2 linked regions of the Bacillus pumilus genome follow. The main gene of each other region encodes a partner of the protein of the gene in region 2 in a complex. Links are inferred from orthologs where the notes say so. Each region holds a gene or a part of one and is shown on either strand. Other genes may lie near its edges.

Evidence for each region.
Region 1: the proteins of dnaB (region 2) and dnaG are in contact, whole or in part, in a crystal structure (PDB 2R6A), measured with the Geobacillus stearothermophilus proteins. The link is inferred for Bacillus pumilus from one-to-one orthologs. Residues at the interface, in WP_033016901.1 of Geobacillus stearothermophilus: Ser13, Glu15, Ala16, Gln18, Glu91, Leu92, Asp94, Ala95, Val96, Pro97, Thr98, Ala99, Ala100, Asn101, Tyr104, Tyr105, Ile108; in WP_049624496.1 of Geobacillus stearothermophilus: Lys456, Leu457, Leu458, Pro459, Ala460, Asn463, Ala464, Leu467, Leu535, Leu536, Ile537, Ala538, Gln544, Glu545, Asp548, Tyr549, His552.

What each region holds. Positions count from the first base shown.
Region 1 is NZ_LT906438.1:2,267,838-2,271,569, forward strand. Bases 1-2,967 are described here. They hold dnaG (DNA primase), read right to left. Parts: upstream 2,416-2,967; coding sequence 586-2,415; downstream 1-585. Other genes in these bases: rpoD (RNA polymerase sigma factor RpoD), read right to left, coding at 1-384; CKW02_RS11640 (YaiI/YqxD family protein), read right to left, coding at 2,449-2,949. In the rest of the region: CKW02_RS11645 (pyruvate, water dikinase regulatory protein), read right to left, coding at 3,211-3,732. UniProt on the Escherichia coli protein: RNA polymerase that catalyzes the synthesis of short RNA molecules used as primers for DNA polymerase during DNA replication.
Region 2 is NZ_LT906438.1:3,800,748-3,805,273, forward strand. The notes cover bases 754-3,747. They hold dnaB (replicative DNA helicase), read right to left. Parts: upstream 2,936-3,747; coding sequence 1,571-2,935; downstream 754-1,570. Other genes in these bases: CKW02_RS19850 (cytochrome P450), read left to right, coding at 754-995; CKW02_RS19855 (VOC family protein), read right to left, coding at 1,028-1,441; CKW02_RS19865 (DUF4885 family protein), read right to left, coding at 3,156-3,747. Also shown: more of CKW02_RS19850, read left to right, coding at 1-753; more of CKW02_RS19865, read right to left, coding at 3,748-4,112; CKW02_RS19870 (hypothetical protein), read left to right, coding at 4,221-4,526. UniProt on the Escherichia coli protein: The main replicative DNA helicase, it participates in initiation and elongation during chromosome replication. Travels ahead of the DNA replisome, separating dsDNA into templates for DNA synthesis.

The sequences.
Region 1 (3,732 bases), 1.5 Mb from region 2 along the record:
CTTTTGAGCATACGTAATTTCTTCTTTAGCAGATAACAAATTGACGCGTCCGATTTCTTTTAAGTACATACGAACAGGATCATTAATTTTGACACCTGGTGGTACGCTTAAATCATTTAGGTCAAATTCTTCTTCTGCTTTAGCCAACTGCTGAACATTTGGGTCTTCTGTCTCTTCGTTCTCACTAATGAGCTCTACACCCTGTTCGCCTAAATATTCATAGTATTCATCCATTTGGTCTGATTCAATTTCAAAGCTAGACATACGCTCTGCAATTTCTTCGTATGTTAAAACGCCCCGTTTTTTACCCGTTTCAGTGAGCTTATCTCTCACCTGTTCAAAGGTTAATTCAGTTTCGGTTTCGTGGGCTTGTTTATCAGCCATTATGGATCCCTCCTTCCAAAGCTTGCAACGAATTCTAAAGTAACTTGCGATTTGCTTCCGCTCTGCTTTTCTCTCTTTATCAAACAGATGAGCAAATAGGAATAAAATAAAAAATGATGAAGGCAAGATGCTTGCGGTCTTATGCTCCTCCCGTAAAGGATTCATTGCCAGCCGTAAGTCTTGTCATAAATATTAGACGTTTTACTTCAGCGAACGGTTCAACTGAACAATTTCTTTTGCAAGTGTTGCCGCTTTGAAGAAATCTTTTTGCCTCTCCGCTTCTGCACGTTCTAGTTCTTTTTCCTTTATCATTGACAAATTCCGATGATTCAACACTTTTTTTACATAATCACTTAATTCAGCTTCACTTAGTTCGTCTCCAACTTGAATCATGAATATATCCGTCAGAAGCTGATTGATGATATCATCTTCTATACGGTTCATCAGGTGCTGCGGCGTTGGTTCTTTGCCTTCTTCATACAAAGCATAAATGTACGTGGCCAGCGCCCTGTGAGAATCTATATTAAATTCAATCCCTACTCTGTCAAGTACTTTTCGGATCACGTCATCGCTTTTTAACATATGAGCAAGCAGCATTCGCTCTGCATTTTCATATGCTGGCCGCAGACGCTTTCTTCGTACCTGTGTTGACAGATGTGCACGCCGTTTTTCAAGCCCGCTTTCTTCCTGCGTGCTTTTGTCTTCTTGACGCTGCTGTTTTTCAAACAGCTCCAGTTGTTCCTTTAATGAATCAAGTGAGATCGAGAACTCTCCAGCAAGCTGTTTCATGTAAATCTCTTGTTCCAAGGAACCGTTTAATCGGCTAATTTCTCGGAGTACCTGCTTCATATAAGTAAGCCGGTCTCCTTCATCAGATAAATTCTTTCCCCTACGGAAAAAGTTCATCTTAAAAGTCATTAATGTCACACTTGCATCTATGATGTCATTCCTAAATTTCTCGCCACCATATTTACGAATGTAATCATCTGGATCAAGTCCATCTGGTATCATGGCAACGCGAACTTTACATCCTCTTTTTCCAAGCAAATCTGATGCTTTCATGGTGGCTTCATAACCGGCCGTGTCAGAGTCATAGCAAAGAATGATCTCTTCTACGTTCCGTCTGAGAAGTTTTACGTGCTCTTCTGTTAGAGACGTACCCATTGTTGCAACACTTTCGCCGACACCTGATGTGACAGCTGAAATGACGTCAGCAAATCCTTCGAAAAGAACCGCCCGTTCGCGTTTTCGAATATGCATACGCGCGTCATGAAAGTGATAAAGCAGCTTACTTTTATGAAAAAGTGGCGTTTCAGGACTATTCATATACTTAGGCTGCTGATCACCAAGCGATCTTCCGGAAAAAGCGATGACTGTCCCGTGATGATCATGAATGGGAAACATCACACGATCCCTAAAGCGGTCAAAAAAGCCTGTTCCGTTTTCACGTTGAATCAAAAGACCGGCCTTCTCCATCATCACAGGATCAAACCCTCGCTTTTCTAAAAACTTGGTCACGAAATCCCAAGAGTCAAGAGCATATCCGATCTCAAACTTGGCAATTGTTTCATCTGTAAAGCCTCTCGCCCGTAAATAATCGAGTGCATTTTGACCTTCCTTTGTATTTACCAGCAAATGGTGGTAAAATTTCTTAAGAAGCTCATGCGCTTCAATCATTTTATGATCTGCAGTGTCCTCTTGCTGTGAGGAGATGATCTGAGCATTTGCTACATGATCAGGCAAATCAATATGGTACTTATCAGCAATATGTGAAACGGCTTCAATAAATGAGTAGCCTTCCATTTGTCTGAGGAACGAAAATACATTACCTCCTGCACCACAGCCAAAACAATGGAAGATTTGCTTATCTGCTGAAACAGAGAATGAAGGAGTATTTTCACCATGGAATGGACAAAGACCGAAATAATTTCGACCTTGCTTTCTAAGCTGTACGTATTCTCCAATCACTTCGACAATGTCTGCGTTTTTTTGGATTTGCTCCAAAAGTTCATCTGGTATACGTTTGCTCATCCTAATAACACTCCGTCGTACATTATTCGCCTTTTAATTCAAAAATCCTTCATGATTCGACAGGATTTTTTGTAGTTGCGTAATAAATCGCTTTTTATCCTCTTCTAAAAGCTTTTTGGGACCTTTTCCATATACACCTTTTCTTCGCTGTTTACTGGAAACATGTCTGCGTTCCAAATCAAAATCAATTGTTTCGTTTGTGTACATCCGTCCTCTTTCAGACAGTACAATGACCTGTCTTGGAAGCAGTAAGGAGGCAAGACCAATGTCTTGGGTGACGACAATATCATGCGCTGAAGCTGAGTTCGCAATGACTAAATCCGCTGCTTCCTTATGTGTATCTACAAACCGCCAATCTTCAAGTGGAGATCTTTTGGTTTGAAAATGCTCATATGAAGCAATGAACGTCACAGGTACTTGAAATTGAGATGCGACAGAAAGGATTTCGTCTTTTACAGGACAAGCATCTGCATCGACATAAATCGTCCTCTCTTGTTTATGTTCATTCAGGTGACTAATTCTCCATCCCTCCACCTTATTCCTGCTTTAGAGAAGCAAAAAGACCATACTTTTCCCCCATATAGCAAACAACAGTAAAACTCATTTTGTCGAAAAGTTATGTTCAGAATCACTTGACTTCTGCCAATATTAGTTTATTCGTTCTTGACTTAACTTAAACCTAAAATCAATCATTTTATCACAATTTTTTATTATAATACAAATGCAGCAAATATGCCATTGTTTTTGTTTACCCGTTTCCCACCATAGGAAAAACCCAGGAGGAGCATCCTGAGTTTATTCGGAACCTCTTTTGGTCAGCATTTGATGAATGACATTTGCCGTTTCTTCAACTGCTTTATTCGATACATCAACAACTTGACAGTCAATGCGGTCCACCACTTTTTCAAAATACTCTAGCTCTTCTTTAATCCGTTCAATGTTCGCATAAATCGCGCGATCATTTAAACCTAGAGATTTCAAACGCTCTTTACGAATATGATTTAGTTTGTCTGGACTGATTTTCAGACCGATGCATTTCTTTGGATCAACTGAAAATAACTCCTCTGGCGGATCTACTTCAGGAACAATTGGAACGTTTGCTACCTTCAGCCGTTTATGCGCCAAGTATTGAGATAGTGGTGTCTTAGATGTGCGTGATACACCGATGAGCACAATATCAGCCTTTAGAATGCCTCTTGGGTCTCTGCCGTCATCATACTTCACTGCGAACTCAATGGCTTCAACCTTTTTAAAATAATCCTCATCTAATTGACGTACACGCCCCGGCTCATGTTTCGCTTCATTTCCATAAGCAGT
Region 2 (4,526 bases):
AAAACCAGCGGAAGCATTCACTGATGAAAACAATGGTGATGATGGACCCTCCCAATCACACTCGTATCCGCTCCATTGTCAGCAAAGCCTTTACTCCTCGAGTCATGAAATTGTGGGAGCCTCGTATTCAAGAATTGATGGATGAACTCATGGCACAACTTGAAGGAAAAAAAGAGATTGACCTAGTGCAAGACATCTCTTATCCGCTTCCTGTCATTGTCATTGCAGAACTTTTAGGTGTGCCGTCAGAGCATAAACAATCCTTTAAAGAATGGTCAGATATTCTCGTCAGCATGCCTAAAAGTGAAAATGAGGAGGATGTAGCTGAATGGCAGAAAACACGTGACAAAGGAGAAGCTGACATGATGGCGTTTTTTGCAGACACCATTGAAAAGAAACGTCACAACCTCGGTGATGATTTGATTTCCCTCATTATTCAAGCGGAGGAGAATGGAGACAAACTGTCAGCGGATGAACTAATTCCATTTTGTAATCTTCTTCTTTTAGCCGGCAACGAAACAACTACCAACTTGATCTCCAATATGATCTTCAGCTTGTTAGAACAGCCGGGTGCGTATAAAGCGCTCGCCCAATCACCTGAACTCATCCCACGTGCAGTGGAGGAGGCCGTCCGTTTTCGTGCACCAGCTCCTACAATCGTCCGTTATGTCACAAAAGATACAGAGCTTGGAGGAGAAGTGTTGAAAAAGGGAGACAATGTGATTGTGTTTCTTGCTTCCGCCAACCGAGATGAGCGTCAATTTTCAAACGCACACGAATACGATATACACCGCCATCCTAATCCTCATATTGGTTTCGGGCACGGCATCCATTTCTGTCTTGGCGCACCACTCGCACGTCTTGAAGCATGTACAGCTATAAAGACTTTAATCGAACGATATGAGGCGTTAGAGCTCCTTTCTTACGTTCCGATGACAAGCAGCAGCATGTATGGACTGAAAGAACTGAAACTGCGCGTCACGCCTCGTTCATAACAGAAAAGACTCCCGGGCATGGGAGTCTTTTTTTAAACGGGGGTGATTCCATCTGTGTTCATGAGCACAATGCGATACCCATCTGGGTCTTCAATGGTTGCTCCTCCCCGTTCCCAATATGGATTTGTAGAGGTGACTTGCCGTCCGCCAAATGAGATCAACCTCTCTTTCATTTGCTGAAATTCCTCAGCATTTGGAATATAGAACACAAGAAGCTGTTCTGGATGCGGGGAGGGCAGACTTTCTTCTTCTTCATGCTTCGTGATTTCTAGATGAACATGCTGATGAGGAAGTCCCAGCATGACGCCGTCATATCCTTCATGCTGATCAAACGAGCCTATTCGTTTGAGCCCTAAGCCTTCTTCATAAAAGGACACAACCTCTTCCATGTTGACGGTTGGGCGTGCGATGCGTAATTGAGCGGCTTCGAACTGTTGAAATTTCATCAGTCATCACTCCTTTTCTCCTTTTAGTATACGATTTCTTTGTCTTTCTCTCCTCCTCATTTCGACCGTTTTTCAATCATTCTTTCGATGTAGATCCATCAAAAAAAGCCCAGCTTCTTGAGCTGGGCTTTAAGCACCGGGCGGAACACCCGCATCGTCAAATCTTCTTTCCAGGTTGACGAATTTGTTATATTCTTTGACGAACGCCAGTGATACTGTACCAACTGGACCGTTACGTTGTTTGGCAATAATGATTTCAATAATGTTCTTATTCTCTGATTCTTTGTCGTAGTAATCATCACGATAAAGGAATGCCACGATATCGGCATCCTGCTCAATACTTCCTGATTCACGAATATCAGACATCATCGGACGTTTGTCCTGACGCTGCTCTACTCCACGTGAAAGCTGAGACAAAGCAATAACTGGAACTTCAAGCTCCCTTGCCAGTGATTTTAATGCCCTAGAGATTTCAGAAACCTCTTGCTGACGGTTATCGCTTGATCGTCCGCTCCCTTGAATGAGCTGTAAGTAGTCAATCAGGATCATGCCAAGACCGTTTTCTTGCTTCAAGCGGCGGCATTTCGAGCGAATTTCACTTACTCTGATTCCAGGTGTATCGTCAATGAAAATCCCACTATTTGATAGCGAGCCCATCGCCATTGTCAACTTGCCCCAGTCCTCTTCTGTCAGATTACCGGTTCTTAGGTTCTGTGCATTAATATTCCCCTCTGCACAAAGCATACGCATGACGAGCTGCTCAGCCCCCATCTCTAAACTAAAGATGGCGACACTTTCGTCCGTTTTGGTCGCAACATTTTGTGCGATGTTCAATGCGAAGGCTGTTTTCCCTACTGATGGACGAGCCGCTACAATAATTAAGTCATTTCGCTGGAATCCAGCTGTCATCCGGTCAAGCTCGGAGAAACCTGTTGGAATCCCTGTGATATCGCCTTTTCGGTTATGAAGCTGTTCAATATTATCATATATCTGAACAAGCACGTCCTTAATGTTTTGGAAGGCTCCTGAGTTTTTACGCTGCGCCACTTCCATAATGGTCTTTTCAGCATCACTCAACAGATCCTCTACTTCATCCTCACGCGTGTATCCATCCTGTGCAATGGTTGTCGCCGTACGGATCAGACGTCTTAAAATTGATTTCTCTTCTACAATTTTTGCATAGTATTCAATGTTTGCGGCAGTTGGGACAGAGTTCGCAATATCGGTTAAATACGAAATCCCGCCTACCTCTTCTAGTAAATCTGTATTGGCCAGTTCAGAAGTCACCGTAACAAGATCGACCGGTTCCCCTCTATCACCAAGTACAAGCATCGCATTGTAAATCTTTTGATGCGACATTCTATAGAAATCCTCTGGAATTAATACTTCAGAAGCGAGCGTAAGCGCAGATGGTTCTAAAAAAACAGCACCTAATACGGCCTGCTCGGCTTCTATATTTTGCGGCGGCAGCCGGTCATCGAGAAGTTCCGTCATGCCAAGCACCGTCCTTTCATAAAAAAATACGCTACTCATCATTTTAACATTTTCATCAATAAAAAAGTGAAAAACATCGACTATAGTCAAAATTACCATGAGGATGTTTCGTTGAACAGCCAACCAACGCATCTCAATAGAAAAGACCCTGTAACATCAATTGTTATAGAGTCCTTCATTGCCGCTAATGGGATTTGTATCTGTTACCGTTCACATGTTGTTAATCGATCGTTTTCTTCACTCCATAATTTTCTTTTTGCCCAATGTCATGTAAAGACCCGTTTTGATAACCAATGGATAACACCAAATCGGGAATAGAATCAAACCCGTTTTTCGCTAGATCAAACAGCTGTGCTCCGTAATGTGAAGCGGCAATACGTGCATGTTCTGCTGTGTATGGATTTTTCAGGAGATCTTCTTTGTATATATCAAAAATATTCGTCCCTTTATCGGTTACAAATTGACCGTTTACAATACTTAAGTCTTTTAAATTGTAGCCTGTCACCGTTTTGATTTGATTCACAAGGTGGAATTTAGCAAGAGAATCAGGCGTGAATTGAGTAGAATCATCATTTCTACTTTTCATAATATGGAAAAATAATTCTCTTGTATTGTTGCTTGTATTTAATAGGTCTTCTATTTGTTTAGTCAGCGATTCATCTGTTGATCCACCCACCACTAATTTGAAATGATTTGGGTCGATGGTAAAAGTTAAATTCATGTTCTTAGGAATGGTTATACCATTTTTAGAGAACAAATCTTGCAATTGTTCGTTGACCTTTTGTCGGTTGAATATTTTCTTTTCTACGCTTTCTTGGGTAGGATCGTACCGTTTTTCGTTACGGAAGATGGCGTCATTAAAGTCATATTGCCCACCCTTATTATTTCTTGCCCAACTCATTTCCATAGTGTACGCAGCTTCTCTTTCAGACTTGGTTAGATCACTTCTGAAATAAGAGGAGTATGGATTTCTATACTTATTATATATGTGGTCTTGAGGATCACTGAATCTTTTATTTTGTTCATTAATTTTTTGATATTTCTCATCAAGTATCTTCATTCGTTTATCTGCTTCGGTCATCGTCTCATTTGTACTTTTAATAGTTGATTGATTTTTCGAATCCATTTCTTTATGAGTGTTTGAAGTAGCTGTCCTGTATGACGTATTAATATTCATTTAGATTCTCCTTTTTGAAAAATTAGTGATTATTAAATATATCGGCAATTCAGTTAAAATTTGTTAGTTTTGATCCGATATAGTAATTATTACAAGGAGGGTTAAAATATGACAAATACTATCTTCAAACGTTTTTTATTACCTGCATTATTATTAGTGCTTGTTACTAGTTTTTTTGCACCTAATTCAGCAGAAGCAGCGATTACAGGAAATAACAGTCCTAACACAGCAAGCTCAATGGGCTATTGGAAATATAGTCGTCCAGATACGACAATCTTACCTGAAGGTGAAAATGAAGCGTATTATCAGTTCACGATCAATAAGGGTGAAAGGGTTTATGTGCGAAGCTCATATGATAAGAAATATACAGGTATGAAAATAGAAGTGTATAATTCTAAACAATCTACTACAGGG